2 regions of the Halomonas sp. V046 genome follow, and region 1 is predicted to be linked to the other one. Evidence: predicted binding sites of a transcription regulator. Region 1 holds the regulator's gene; the other holds the start of a gene.
The links. The regulator sigma-54, encoded in region 1, starts transcription at its own class of promoters, with help from an activator protein. The targets are predictions, from matches to a motif close to TGGCACNNNNNTTGCTNT.
Positions count from the first base shown of each region.

Region 1 (7,396 bases):
TCTAGTGCCACGCGACAGGCCAGGGGGTTGCCCATGAAGGTGGGGCCGTGCATGAAGGCGTGCAGGTCGCTGTCGCCGATGAAGGCGTCATGCACGCGGTCGGTGGCGAGGGTCGCCGCATGGCCGAGATAGCCTCCGGTGAGTCCCTTGGACAGCACCATGATGTCGGGGCAGACGCCGGCATGATCCGCGGCGAACAGGCGCCCGGTGCGGCCAAAGCCGGTCGCCACCTCGTCGAACACCAGCAGTACGTCGAATTCATCGCACAGCGCCCGGGCGCCGCTCACGTAGCGTGGCGACGTCATGTTGAGTCCCCCCGCTGCCTGCAAGAGGGGCTCCATGAGCAGCGCGGCGATCTCGTGATGATGCGCCTCGAGCACGCGGCGCAGGGCCATGAGGTCGGCGTCGACTTCCTCGAGAGTGGCATCGTAAGGCGCTGTCGGGGCCGGGGCAAAGTGGTGCTGTGGCAGGTAGCCGGCAAACAGCGAGTGCATGCCTTCCTCGGGGTCACACACCGCCATGCAGCCGGCGGTATCGCCATGGTAGGCCTTCATCAGTGACAGCATGCGGTGCTTCTCGGGCCGTCCCTGCAGGTGGTGGTACTGCACCGCCATCTTCATCGCGACTTCCATGCCGACCGAGCCGCTGTCGGAATAGAAGACATGCTCGAGGCCCGCAGGGGTAATGCGCACCAGTTCCCTGGCCAGTTGGTCGGCAGCGTCGTGGGTCAGACCGCCAAGCATGACGTGGCACAGGCTATCGGCCTGTTGCTGGATCGCCCTGACCAGACGCGGGTGTCCGTAGCCGTGGATCATGCACCACCAGGAGCAGGTCGCATCGAGCAGTCGCTCGCCGCTATCGAGCTGAAAGTGCGCGCCTTGACCGCCGACGACCCGGGGTGCGGGTGTCTGGGTCTTGAGGTGGGCGTAGGGGTGCCAGACGGGGGAGGACATCGCGACTCCGTAGCGTGGTGGCCGACCCGCAGGGAGGGGGTGGCACTGGTAAACTTAAATTCACCGATTAAGTTTACCAGTGCTGCGACCGAACGTCAGCGCTCGGCGTTCACCGCCGCGAGGAAACGCTCGAACAGGAAGCCCTCCTCGTCCTTCAGGGAGCGCCCAAGGCAATCGATGAACTCACGCTTGGGGTAAGTGAAGACCCGCGGAGCCTTGTAGGCGTCCAGATCGATGGCGACGATCTGTCCGTCCTTGACAAGAAAGTTGTTGGTATGTAGGCCGCGGCAGTGAATGCGGTCATGGTAGAGCGCGATGAGGATGTCCAGATAGCGCTGTTGCAGGCCCGGATCGTCAAGGATCAGGCGTTTTAGCGCCATGCCATGGATGTTGGCGGTGACCAGGCGATAGCGCTGGCTCTCGACGATTCTCGGCGTGGCGATGCCGAGACGCGCCAGGCGCGCGGCCACATAGCGAAAGTTGTGGCCGGGGTAGCGGCGAATGCCGAGCCGATAGCGCCAGCGATCCGAGGGCTTGGGGGAAAACGTCTTGATGAACACGTCCTGTTCCGGGTCGAAGTGGACCTCGGTGTACTTGCCGGTCTGAATCAGTTGCATGGGCGCAGTCTTGGTCGTGAAGGCGTGGGTGGTCGGGTGCCGACGTCGGCGGGTGCGGGCTGGTTGACAAGCATCATGGTAGTGAGGCGATCGCCGCGGCCGATCTGGGGCAGACGGGGCCGATCAGACGTCTTCATCGAAGCGGGCGTCGAACAGCGCCTCGACGGCGTCGAGGGTGGCATCGGCATCGTCACCTTCGGCTTCCACCACCAGCTCGGTGCCGCAGGGAGCGGCGAGAATCAGTAGCGACATGATATTGGCGGCGTCACCCTTGAGCGTGCCGTGATGAACCGTGACTCGGGCAGCGAAGGGTTGGCAGCACTGTACGAGGCGAGTGGCGGCCCTGGCGTGAAGGCCGCGTTTGTTGGTCAGGGTCAACAGGCGCCGCGGCACGATCAGGCTCCCGGGGTCTCGACGGCGGCGCCAAGGCGTCGCTGCTGGCCGAGTTCCCGATGGCGCAGCCGCACCCGCGGGTGGCTCTCGGCCAGGGCGTGGCCCAGGCGTTCGGCGAGATATACCGAGCGATGCTGGCCGCCGGTACAGCCGATGGCCACGGTGAGATAGCTGCGCTGGCTGGCTTGGTACTCGGGCAGCCACTTTTCCACCCAGGCCAGGATGTCGGTGTACATCTCGTCGACCACGCTATAGCTTTCGAGGAACGCGATGATCGACGCATCGCTGCCGGTGGAATCACGCAGGGTGGGATCCCAGTACGGATTGGGCAGGCAGCGGGCATCGAAGACGATATCGGCATCGGGGGGGACGCCGCGCTTGAAGCCGAAGGATTCGACCGTCAGGGTCATCTCGGCGGCGCTGTGTCCGGCGACCTGATCGGCGATTCGGCCGCGCAGCTCGTGGACCGACAATCGCGTGGTGTCGATCAGCAGGTCGGCGAGGTCGCGGATGCCGGTGAGTGCCTGCTCTTCGGAGTCGATGGCCTCGGCCAGGGTCAATTGCGTGTTGCGCGTCAAGGGGTGCCGACGCCGGGTATGGGAATAGCGTTCGAGGAGCACGCGGGCATCGCTGGTCAAATAGACGACCTGGCAGTCGATGGCGCTGCGCTTAAGATCGGCCAGCAGACCCGGAAAGCGCTTGAGCGCCTCCGGCAGGTTGCGGGCGTCGATACTGACGGCGATGCGGCGCGAATGGCCGTTTTCCAACTCCTCGACCAGTGCGCCCAGTAGCATCGCCGGGAGGTTGTCGATGGCGTAGAAGCCGAGATCCTCAAGGGCCTGCAGGGCAATCGACTTGCCCGAGCCGGAACGGCCGCTGATGATCACGAGCTGCATGGCATCTTTCTCCTGGTCGAAGCGGGCCCGGTCGGGCGCCGCGACGCGGCCTGCTCAGCCGCTGACGTCGTTGTCGGGGGCGTGGTGATGGATGGCTTGCTGCAAGCGCTCGTGCAGTTCGCGTTGGGAACTGGCGTGACGCAAGCGCTGGCGAGTCTCGGCATCGTTCATCACGCCGGCGACCTGACCGAGCAACGCAAGGTGGGCGTCGTCGGCCTCCTCGGGCACCAGCAGCACGAAGACCAGGTCGACGGGTTCGCCGTCGATGGCGTCGAAGTCGATGGGCTCGGCGAGCTTGAGAAAGCCGCAGATCGGCGCCTTGCAGTGCGGGCTGCGGGCATGGGGAATGGCGACGCCATTGCCGATGCCGGTGCTGCCCAGGCGCTCTCGGCCAATCAAGCGGCTGAAGACTTCCTGGCTATCCAGGCTAGGGGTGTTTTGCGCGATGAAGGTGCTGAAAAACTCCAGCACCCTCTTCTTGCTGCCTCCCGGCACATCGTAGAGCGTGCGCTCGGGAGGAAGAATGGCGTCCAGTGTCATGAGGGATCAGCGAATGCCGGCGCCTTGGGCGCGGGCCTGTGATTTTTCCTTATGCTTGACCAACTGGCGATCCAGCTTGTCGGCAAGCGCGTCAATGGCGGCATACATGTCAATGTCCGTGGCATCCGCATGCAGGTCGGCGCCGGCGGCGTGAAGCGTGCAGGCGGCGAGCTGGCGTTCTTTTTCGACGGAGAGAGTCACCTGAACGTTGGTAATATTATCGTAGTGACGCTCAACGCGAGCGAGCTTCTCCTGTACATAGTCACGCAGGGGGTCGGTCAGTTCCACATGATGGCCAGTGATATTGACTTGCATGACACGCTCCTTGCTCTTGCGGGTGATGGCTCGATTGTAACCCTTTTTCCGATCCTGCAAACCCCCTGTCATCCACTCGTCAAAATTGCCCGGCAATGGCGTTTTTTCAAGGGGTTGTGCTTTTGTGGCAAGTGGGCTATAGGCGCTCGGCCGGTGCCTGGCTGACCGCTGGTTGGTACCGGAAGGGAGCATCGTCCAGGGCGATACGCAACGCTCGACAAGCGTCAGGGCGGCGCATCTTTTCCGGGGTGGGTGGCCTTTCCCTGCCCGTCACCGCAACCGCTTGCGCTCGCTGGAAGAGCGGATGTTCATCGCTTCGCGGTACTTCGCCACGGTACGCCGTGCCACGTTGACGCCATCTTCGGCCAGCAGGTCGACCAGCTTGCTGTCGGAGAGTGGCTTGCGTGGAGGCTCATCGTGAATGAGCTTCTTGATCCTGGCTCGGATGGCGGTGCTGGAATGGGCATCGCTACCGCCGTCGCCACCCACCTGACTCGAGAAAAAGTACTTCAACTCGAAGACGCCCCGTGGGGTATGCACGAATTTCTGCGTTGTGACGCGGGAGATCGTCGACTCATGCATCTCCACCTTGTCGGCGATATCGGCGAGTATCAACGGTCTCATCGCGGCTTCCCCGTGGTCCAGGAAGTCGATCTGGCGGACCATGATCTCGCGCCCGACCTTGAGCAGCGTGTCGTTGCGGCTCGACAGGCTTTTCATCAGCCAGCGGGCTTCCTGGAGATGATCCTTGAGGAACTGGTTGTCCTGGCTCTTGTCGGCACGACGTATCAGGGCGGCGTAGTCGGGCTGGATGCGAAGCCTGGGCATGGCGTCGGGATTCAGCTCGACTTGCCAGCCCTCGCGGGTGTGTCGTACCACGAGATCCGGGATGACGTAGGTCGAGCCGCTGTCGCCGAAACCACTGCAGGGGCGAGGGTCGAGGCTGCGGATCAGGTCGATGACCGCATCGAGCTCGCTATCCTCGAGCCCGAGTCGGCGCTTGAGCAGGCGACGGTCGTCGCCTGCCAGGGCCTCCAGGAACTGGCGTACCAGTCGGCCGGCCTGAGGCAGCAAGGCCGTGTCGCGGGGCAGGGCGTCGAGCTGAAGCATCAGGCACTCGCGAAGGTCTCGGGCGAAGACGCCGGTGGGCTCGAAGCGCTGCAGGCGGGTCAATACGCCTTCCACTTCGATCAGCTCGAGATCGCCCAGGTCTTGGCGCTTGAGGCCCTCGTGAATGTCCTCGAGGGATTGGTCGAGATAGCCATCGGCGTTGGTCGCGTCGATCAGGCTCTCCGCGATCTGGACGTCGCGCGCCGCGATGTCGAGCATCGCCAGTTGCCAGAGCAGGTGGTCGTGCAACGACTGGCCGTCCGGCTGGCGCTCGAAATCCGGGCCCTCGCCACTGCCGGCCGGGGAGGTGCCCAGGTCCTGATAGGTATCCGACCAGTCACTGTCCACGGTCAACTCGCTCGGAATCTCGTCGGACCAGTCGTCGTCGGGCGCCTCCTTGACCGCTTGCTCGCCGAACTCGTCCTCGAGTTCGAGCATGGGGTTGGTCTCCAGCGCCTGCTGGATTTCCTGACGCAGATCCAGAGTGGAAAGCTGCAGCAGGGCGATCGCCTGCTGCAGTTGGGGAGTCATGGTGAGCTGGGTGCCGACACGCAGTTGCAGCGACGCCTTCAAGGACATGCGGATAATCCACTCGACTTACGGAAAGGTCCACCCTAGCCCCCAGTGCTTGACCATGCAAGGCTCTTGCCAACATAAGATGTTAACGCAAGGAAGTGCGTGGTCGAGATCAGAGACGTTGCCCAATGCGGAGCACCCGGGCGGTCTCCCGCGGGGGCTCGCAAAGCCTCGCCGAGGCGCGCCAGAGGAGGCTTCGTGGCGGGGGAGAGGCGTTATTCGGCCGACAGGATCCGGCGTGGCGCTTGGTACCACACCGTCGTCGCGGCCCCGGCGGTTGTCAGAGCCTGAAGTTCTCGCCGAGGTAGACTTCCTTGACCTTCTGGTTGGCGAGAATGGCATCGGCGCCGCCTTCGGCGATGATCTGGCCGTCACCGACGATATAGGCATGATCGCAGATGTCCAGCGTATCGCGGACGTTGTGATCGGTGATCAGGACACCAATGTCGCGAGCCTTGAGCTGGCGAATGATGGTCTTGATCTCACCCACCGAGATCGGGTCGACGCCGGCGAAGGGTTCATCGAGCAGAATAAAGGCGGGTTCCGTGGCCAGCGCTCGAGCGATCTCGACCCGTCGACGCTCACCGCCAGACAGGCTCATGCCTGGATTGTCGCGAATGTGAGTCACGTGAAAATCCTCGAGCAGCTGCTCGAGGCGCGACTCGCGGCCGCCGCGATCCAGATCCTTGCGTGTCTCGAGAATCGCCATGATGTTGTCGGCCACCGACAGCTTGCGAAAGATCGAGGCTTCCTGGGGCAGGTAGCCGATGCCGGCAAGGGCCCGTTCGTGCATGGCGGCGCGGCTCAGGTCCTGGTCATCGATGGTGACCGTGCCCGCATCGGCGCGCACCAGGCCGACGATCATGTAGAAGGAAGTCGTCTTGCCGGCCCCGTTGGGTCCGAGCAGGCCGACGATGCTGCCTTGGGCGATGGACAGGCTGATGTCCTGGACCACGCGGCGACGCTTGTAGCTCTTGGCCAGGTGGCGGGCGTGAAGTGTCTTCATTGGCTGCCTTGCTGCTCCGGCTCCAGGGTCATGCGAATGCGCTGGGTACCATCGACGCCCTCGGCGCTGGAGCGAGCCTGTACCACACGGCGATCGAGAAAGTACTCGAGGTAGGCACCATCGAAGGTGTCGTTGGCCTTGTGCAGCTCGGCCTCATTGATCAGCTCCATGCGCCGCTCTGCGACGTGGTAGATCACCGTACGTCCCCAGCCTTTGACCACCGGTTCTTCGGGAGAGGGTTTCTGTTCGAGGTAGGCGCGCTGGCCGGTGGCCGTCGCCCGGGTCAGCTGTCCTTGGTCGTTGCGCTGGATCTCTACCCGGTTGCCGGTGAGGATCATGCTGCCCTGGACAATACGAACGTCGCCCGTATAGACGGCCGTGCCGGCACGATCGTCGAGATCGAGGCGATCGGCTTCGACCTGAATCGGGGCGCTGCGGTCACTTTCCAGGGCGAAGACAGAGGGGCTGGCGAGGCCGGCGGCCAGGCCTGCTCCCAGGCATAGGGAGAGCAGGTGGGCGGGTCGCAATCGCATCATTGAGCAGACTCCTCTTGGGGTTTGGGCGGATGGTAGCCGGTCACATTGTCGGTCAGTCGGGCGCGGTTGTCATGGATCCAGGCGTCGAAGCGATCACCGACCATTTCCTGTGGGGGCTGGCGCAGCACGGCCCGGGTCTCGCTCCAGGCGTGACCGTCGGTGTTGTCATAATGGAGAGTTTCGGTGTCCAGTCGCCATCGCTCGGCTGGCGCCTCCAGATGGGCATTGCCGGTCAGTGTCAGGGGGTTGCCGTCCGGACCCAGCACGCCTTGCTCGGCGCTGGCAAGCCAGTTCCTGCCGCTGTCATCGATCAGGGCGATATCGGGCGTCTCCAGGCGGGTGACATCATCCAGCGGGGTATGTACCAGGCGTGGTGTGTCGACGCGCTGGTGGGGCTGACCGTCGGCGTCGAAGCGCGTCAGGCGCGCATTTTTCAGGTAGTAGTCGGGCTCGC
Region 1 is NZ_JBQXYF010000004.1:44,261-51,656, forward strand. It holds gene bioA (adenosylmethionine--8-amino-7-oxononanoate transaminase) at 1-953, opposite strand, end outside; gene ACUN9Y_RS06225 (hypothetical protein) at 1,049-1,570, opposite strand; gene ACUN9Y_RS06230 (HPr family phosphocarrier protein) at 1,694-1,963, opposite strand; gene rapZ (RNase adapter RapZ) at 1,966-2,859, opposite strand; gene ptsN (PTS IIA-like nitrogen regulatory protein PtsN) at 2,914-3,399, opposite strand; gene hpf (ribosome hibernation-promoting factor, HPF/YfiA family) at 3,406-3,714, opposite strand; gene ACUN9Y_RS06250 (RNA polymerase factor sigma-54) at 3,985-5,403, opposite strand; gene lptB (LPS export ABC transporter ATP-binding protein) at 5,681-6,406, opposite strand; gene lptA (lipopolysaccharide transport periplasmic protein LptA) at 6,403-6,939, opposite strand; gene lptC (LPS export ABC transporter periplasmic protein LptC) at 6,939-7,396, opposite strand, start outside.

Region 2 (7,396 bases), on a different contig from region 1:
ATGGAGCCCTGATGCTGCTCCTCACAGTCGATGATGACCTCTTCGTAAGGCTCCTGCTTGACGCCGTCGATCTCGCGGATGATGACCTCGGGGCGGCCCACGGCCACCTCGAACCCTTCGCGACGCATGCTTTCGATCAGCACCGACAGGTGTAGCTCGCCGCGGCCGGAGACGATGAACTTCTCCGGTGATTCGCCTTGCTCGACGCGCAGCGCCACGTTGTGGATCAGCTCCTGGTCGAGACGGTCCTTGATGTTGCGGCTGGTGACGAACTTGCCGTCCTTGCCGGCGAAGGGCGAGTCGTTGACCTGGAAGGTCATGGACACCGTGGGCTCGTCGACGGTCAGGGCCGGCAGCGCCTCGACGGCGGCCGGGTCACAGATGGTGTCGGAGATGGCCAGGCTGTCGACGCCAGTGATGCAGACGATGTCGCCGGCGGTGGCCTTGTCGGTCTGGACGCGCTCGAGGCCCATGTGGGTCATGACCTGGCCGATCTTGCCGCGGCGGGTCTGGCCTTCCTTGCTGATGACCGTGACCTGCTGGTTCGGCGATACGGAGCCGCGGGTAATGCGGCCAAGGCCGATGACGCCGACGTAGCTGGAGTAGTCCAGTGCGGAGATCTGCATCTGCAGCGGGCCATCGAGTTCGACCTTGGGCGGCTCGACGATGTCGACGATGGACTGGAACATCGGCGTCATGTCCTCGGCCAGCTGGTCGGGCTCAGGCCCGGCGATGCCGTTGAGGGCAGAGCAGTAGATGATCGGGAAGTCGAGCTGCTCGTCGCTGGCGCCGAGGTTGTCGAACAGGTCGAAGATCTGGTCGATGACCCAGTCCGGACGCGCGCCGGGGCGGTCGATCTTGTTGACCACGACGATCGGGCGCAGGCCTTGGTCGAAGGCCTTCTGGGTCACGAAGCGGGTCTGCGGCATGGGGCCATCGACGGCGTCCACCAACAGCAGGACCGAGTCGACCATGGACATGACGCGCTCGACTTCACCGCCGAAGTCGGCGTGTCCAGGGGTGTCCACGATATTGATGTGGTAGTTCTGGTCGTCGGGAGAAGTCCAGCGGATCGCCGTGTTCTTGGCCAGGATGGTGATGCCGCGTTCCTTCTCCTGGTCGTTGGAGTCCATGATGCGTTCCTGGCCCTCGGCCTTGCGGTCCAGAGTGCCGGACTGGCTGAGTAGCTTGTCGACCAGGGTGGTCTTGCCGTGGTCGACGTGAGCGATGATGGCAATGTTGCGAAGATTCTCGATCACGACGGGATCCTGCTGGAAAAAGTGGGGCAGCATTATAGGGCCAGGGCCGCGACGGCTACCAGCGTTGTCCGCAGTTATCTCGACCTTGTTCGGCAAGATCGCCAAGTTTCAAGCACCTGCGAGCAGGTGCGCACGGCGTACATGGGGACGTTGGCGCCAGTTTCGACCTTTTCAGGCCCGTTGGGTAATGATTTCGGCGCGACAGGCCTTGAGCCGCACGGCCAGATCCTCGATGGCGCGTTGATCCAGCGCGGGATCGAAGCCACCGAGGCGGTCGAACCAGGTGCGCTCGACGCCCAGTCCACGAGTGTCTCGCCGCTGCCAGCGTGCCCAGCTGAGCATGCAGGTGCGTGGCGGCCTTACCACCGAGCTGGTGCCCTGCTTGGCCGCCATCAGCATGCGCTCGATCCAGGCGTTGTCGAGGCTGCCCTGGCAGAAGCCGAGCATGCGCCCATGGCTGTGGGAAGCGGCCATGTTCAGGCGCCGGCCAAGGGGGGCCGGCAGGCAGCCGACGACGCGGGCCAGGTGAGAGGGAATATCGATATCCAGAAGCGCGACGGCGTCATCGTCGGCGACCAATATTTCGCAGTGGCCGGCGTACGACGACGTCAACCGTCGGGCCTGCACGAGCAGTCGAGGCAGTCCCTTGCCGGCGGATCTGGCATCAATGATCAAGCTGATGTACACGACGACACTCCATGGCGGGTGGCGCCGGCCACTGGGCGGTGGTCGGAGGCAACGTAATAAAGTGTATCTTTACGTTGCATTTGGTTCCAGTTCGGCATGCGGTCGGCGCCCTATTTGGGGGAGTCATCCTGAAACGCAGCAGATTGCACTGTTTTTGTGCACAATAAGTGATCTCGCACCATGAAAGAGCAAAACAAGTGCCTCGTGCCCGTCAAAATGTGCCGCTGCTAGCAGTATGGTTCATCATGGCGCATCCTTTGAAAAATATATTGGTCTATAAATCAACAGCCTGAATTTGTTTTTTGCCAGCTTGGTGCAGGCATGGCACGCAAGCTGCATTTGACGTGACTAGAGTCATCTTGCCGCGCACGCTGCCATGGGCAGTCGCCGGGCGGCGTGCTACAACAGATCGCGGTAACCCTTTTGTGCCGAGGGTCATCCCTCTATTGGCGTCGGTGGCCGTGGGTCGCCGAGCCGTCGAAGACTCGAGTCACGCAACAAGCTCAACGTGGAGGACCACATGTCAGACAAGACACTCGCCCTGATTGAAGAACATGATGTGAAGTGGATCGACCTGCGCTTCACCGACACCGCCGGCAAGGAGCAACACGTCACCATTCCTGCGCGTGATGTGGACGAAGAGTTTTTTGAAAACGGTCAGATGTTTGATGGCTCCTCCATTTCCGGCTGGAAAGGCATCAACGAGTCCGACATGATCCTGCGTCCGGAAGACGGCACCGCCTTCCTTGACCCGTTCACCGAAGACACGACCCTGATTCTGCGCTGCGACATCATCGAACCGGCCACCATGCAGGGTTACGAGCGTGATCCGCGCTCCATCGCCAAGCGTGCCGAGGCCTATCTGCAGTCCACCGGCCTGGGTGATACCGCCTTCTTCGGTCCGGAGCCCGAGTTCTTCATCTTCGATGAGGTGCATTGGAAGTCAGATATCGAAGGCTCGATGTACAAGATCAGCTCCGAAGAGGGCGCCTGGTCTACCGATCGCGCCGTGGAAGGCGGCAACCTGGGCCACCGTCCGCGGGTCAAGGGTGGCTACTTCCCGGTGCCCCCGGTCGACAGCTTCCATGACATTCGTGGCGCCATGTGCAACACCCTCGAGGCCATCGGCCAGAGCGTCGAAGTGCACCACCACGAAGTGTCCAACGCCGGCCAGAACGAAATCGGGGTCAAGTTCAACACCCTGGTCAAGAAGGCCGACGAAGTGCAGGAAATGAAGTACGTGATCCACAACGTGGCCCACGCCTACGGCAAGACCGCGACCTTCATGCCCAAACCGCTGGTCGGCGACAACGGCAGTGGCATGCACGTTCACCAGTCTTTCTGGAAAGATGGCACCAACCAGTTCGCCGGTGATGAATATGCCGGTCTGTCCGAGATGGCGTTGTTCTACATCGGCGGCATCATCAAGCATGCGCGTGCCCTGAATGCCTTCACCAATGCCTCGACCAACTCGTACAAGCGTCTGGTGCCGGGCTTCGAAGCACCGGTCATGCTGGCCTACAGCGCCCGTAACCGTTCCGCGTCCATCCGTATTCCGTACACCGCAAGCCCCAAGGGCAAGCGCGTCGAAGTCCGCTTCCCGGACCCGACCGCCAACCCTTACCTGAGCTTCGCGGCGCTGCTGATGGCGGGCATCGACGGCATCAAGAACAAGATTCACCCTGGCGACGCCATGGACAAGAATCTGTATGACCTGCCGCCGGAAGAAGGCAAGGCCATCCCGACCGTGGCCGAGAGCCTCGACCAGGCCCTGGCAGCCCTCGACGAAGATCGCACCTTCCTGACCGAAGGGGGCGTCTTCACCGACGACATGATCGATGCCTACATCGAGCTCAAGTCCGAGGACGTCGAGCGGATTCGCATGACGACTCACCCGATCGAGTTCGATATGTACTACAGCTGCTGATCACGGCAAACAGGGGCGTCGCCCCAGACGGATCGGTGCTGCCACCGATCCGATGACAGGCCCCGCCGATGCGGGGCCTGTTCGTGTCTGGATGTCATCGGGACCGTGCGCGAGCCGCGCCTTGGCCGGCTCGAGGCGCGGCAACCTGCCATCTTGGCCGGCCGAGGCCACCGCGGCATGCTGACGAGATCGTCTTCTCGGATATCCCGATGACCTGCCTGTCTGTGTGTTCGTCCTGTTCCGCTCCCGCACGTCGGCGCCAGATGCTTTGCGTCTGGTTCCTCGTCGCGACGATCGTCCTGCCTGTCGACGTCAGCGCGCAGACGGTCTATCGAACCCGCGCTGCCGATGGCAGCGTGTTGTACACCGATGATCCCGACAAGGGAGGCCAAGCGGTGAACCTGGCGCCGGTGACGATAGTGCCGCTTCGCGGTGCCGCCGACGCGGGGCTGGGCATCCCCGCCGAGCAGGTGACGTCTTCCCCGTCGATGACGCGGCCGCCATCGGTGGGCGTGCCCTACGACATCGTGGCGATCACCGCGCCGGCGGATGGCAGCGTGCTGCCCACCGGCGCGGCCGGCGAGGTCAGCGTGCGTGTCGCCGTGGAGCCCCCGCTGGCGCCTCGTCATCGTTTGCGCTTGCTGATCGATGATCGACCGATGTCTGATACGCCAGGCGGCGTCGAGCCGCGTCAGCTCAGTGGGCTTTCCCGCGGCGAGCATCGCTTGAAGCTGGTGCTGACCGACGCCGATGGCCGCCTGCTTCAGCAAAGCGACGAGATTCGCCTGCATGTCCAGCGTGCCAGCCGCCTGCTGCCCGCCAACCCCTTGCGCCCCGCCCCCCCAACGATCCCTAGTCTGCCCGGCGTGCCCTGACATCGGGCGTTCGTCTCTCGTCCGCGGCGCATGTTGAGGCAATTGGCCTAGGGCTGCACCATTGCGGTGCACTATGATGGTGCAATGACACCGCCGGCGTGGCCGTGCGGCGGTCTGGTCGCCTGGCCCGCTTCTTGCAGCATACTGCGGCGAGTGTGTCTGATTCAGGCCGCCACGCGGGCCACGGTATCTAGCTGCCGGCTGCGTCCTCTGGGTGCCGGTCATCGCCTACGGGGTTGGTTTTTCTTTCTTTGGGTCCACGCCATGACGCCAGGCATCATCGAACATCTCACCACCGCCGTACTGTTGCTGGACGGCGAGTTGCGCATCAGCTGGATGAATCCGGCCGCCGAGTCGCTGCTGGCGATCAGTCTCAGTCGCGTTCAGGACCAGCCGCTGCCGCCGCTGGTGGCTGGCGAAGAGGACATCGCGGAGGTGCTGTCCAAGGCCCGTGATGCCCTGCATCCTTATACCCAGCGAGAGGCCAGGCTGGTGGTCGGCGGCGGTGAGGCGCTGACCGTGGACTACACCGTGACGCCGTTGTCCGCGGATGAGCTGTTGCTGGAAATGGAGCCGCGTGACCGGCTGCTGCGCATCTCTCGTGAAGAAGCCCTGCAGACCCGCCAGGAGACCATCAAGGTGTTGGCCCGGGGCCTCGCCCATGAGGTCAAGAACCCGCTGGGGGGGATCCGCGGCGCGGCCCAGTTGCTGGAGCGCGATCTCGGCGACCCCGGGCTCAAGGAATTCACCCGGATCATCATCGAGGAGGTCGATCGCCTGCGTGATCTGGTCGACTCGATGTTGGGACCCAACCGGATCAGCCGTAACGAGCCGCTCAATGTGCACAGGGTGCTCGAGCGCGTGCGTTCGCTGCTGCTGGTCGAGCAGCCCGGCGTCACCATCGAGCGTGACTACGATCCCAGCCTGCCGGATGTCCACGGAGACGAGTCGCAGCTGATCCAGGCGGTGCTCAATGTGGCACGCAATGCCGTGGAGGCGATGGTCGAGTCCGATACACCGGCGCCCACCTTGACGCTCAGGACCCGGGCTCGGCGCCAGTTCACGCTCGGCGCCTGTCGTCACCGGCTGGTGTGTGACCTCAGCCTGACCGACAACGGCCCGGGCATCCCCGAGGAGCTGCGCGACACCCTGTTCTACCCCATGGTGTCTGGGCGCGCCGAGGGCAGCGGCCTGGGCCTGTCCATCGCCCAGTCCATCCTCCACCAACACCACGGGCTGATCGAATGCGATTCGCAGCCCGGATGCACCGAATTCCGATTGCTGATTCCTCTGGAGAAGCGTGATGACTGATGCCGCACGGGTCATGATCGTCGATGACGATCGCGCCATTCGCTGGGTGCTGGAGCGCGCCCTGGCTCAGCCCGACCTGGTGGTCGAGGCCGTCGAGCGTGCCGATCGCGTTCTGGATCGCCTGCTGGCGTCGCCACCCGATGTGCTGGTGACCGATATCCGTATGCCGGGCATGGACGGCCTCGACCTGATGGCCAAGGTGCGTGAGGCACACCCGGAGCTTCCCGTGATCGTGATGACAGCCCACTCGGATCTCGATAGCGCCGTGGCGTCCTACCAGGGCGGGGCCTTCGAGTATCTGCCCAAGCCGTTCGACGTGGACGAAGCCCTGGCCCTGGTTCGCCGGGCGGTGGCCCATGCTCGGGAGCGCCAGCGTCCCGTCAGCGTCCCGGAAGGCCTGGATGCCGAGATCATCGGCGAGGCGCCGGCGATGCAAGAAGTCTTCCGAGCCATCGGCCGCTTGGCCCATTCCCACATCACCGTGCTGATCAACGGGGAGTCGGGAACCGGCAAGGAGCGGGTCGCCCAAGCGCTGCATCAGCACAGTCCGCGCTCGGCGCACCCGTTCATCGCTCTCAACATGGCCGCCATTCCCAAGGACTTGATCGAATCCGAGCTGTTTGGCCATGAGAAGGGCGCCTTCACCGGTGCCACCGCCCAGCGCCAGGGGCGCTTCGAGCAGGCCAACGGCGGGACCCTGTTTCTCGACGAGATTGGCGACATGCCCGCCGAGACCCAGACGCGGTTGCTCAGGGTGCTGGCCGACGGCGAGTTTTACCGCGTCGGTGGCCATACCTCGGTCAAGGTGGACGTGCGCATCATCGCCGCGACCCACCAGAACCTGGAAACTCTGGTCGCCGACGGACGCTTTCGGGAGGACCTGTTCCATCGCCTCAACGTCATTCGCGTGCACCTGCCAAGGCTCGCCCAGCGGCGCGAGGACATTCCGCGCCTGGCCCGCCACTTCCTGGCCGAAGCCGCCAAGGAACTCGCCACCGACGTCAAGGTGCTGACCGCGGACGCCGAGGCCCATCTCACGCGTCTCGACTGGCCTGGCAACGTTCGCCAGCTGGAGAACACCTGCCGCTGGCTCACGGTCATGGCGTCCGGGCGCGAAGTGCTGGTCGAAGACCTGCCGCCGGAACTGCGTGAGAGCGACGCTGGCGGCGCTTCGGGGGACTGGCGAGAAGCCTTTCGCGAGTGGGCCGACCGTGCACTGGCAGCGGGCCATACCCACCTGCTGGAAGAGGCGGTGCCGGATTTTGAGCGAATCCTGATCGAAACGTCGCTCAAGCACACCGGGGGCCGCAAGGGCGAAGCCGCGGAGCTTTTGGGAT
Region 2 is NZ_JBQXYF010000010.1:147-7,542, reverse strand. It holds gene typA (translational GTPase TypA) at 1-1,259, opposite strand, end outside; gene ACUN9Y_RS14405 (hypothetical protein) at 1,431-1,946, opposite strand; gene glnA (glutamate--ammonia ligase) at 2,467-3,873, shown strand; gene ACUN9Y_RS14395 (DUF4124 domain-containing protein) at 4,083-4,748, shown strand; gene glnL (nitrogen regulation protein NR(II)) at 5,013-6,059, shown strand; gene glnG (nitrogen regulation protein NR(I)) at 6,052-7,396, shown strand, end outside.
Region 2: a site for sigma-54 is predicted at 4,872-4,889, ahead of glnL (nitrogen regulation protein NR(II)). Genes of this name have one in related genera too.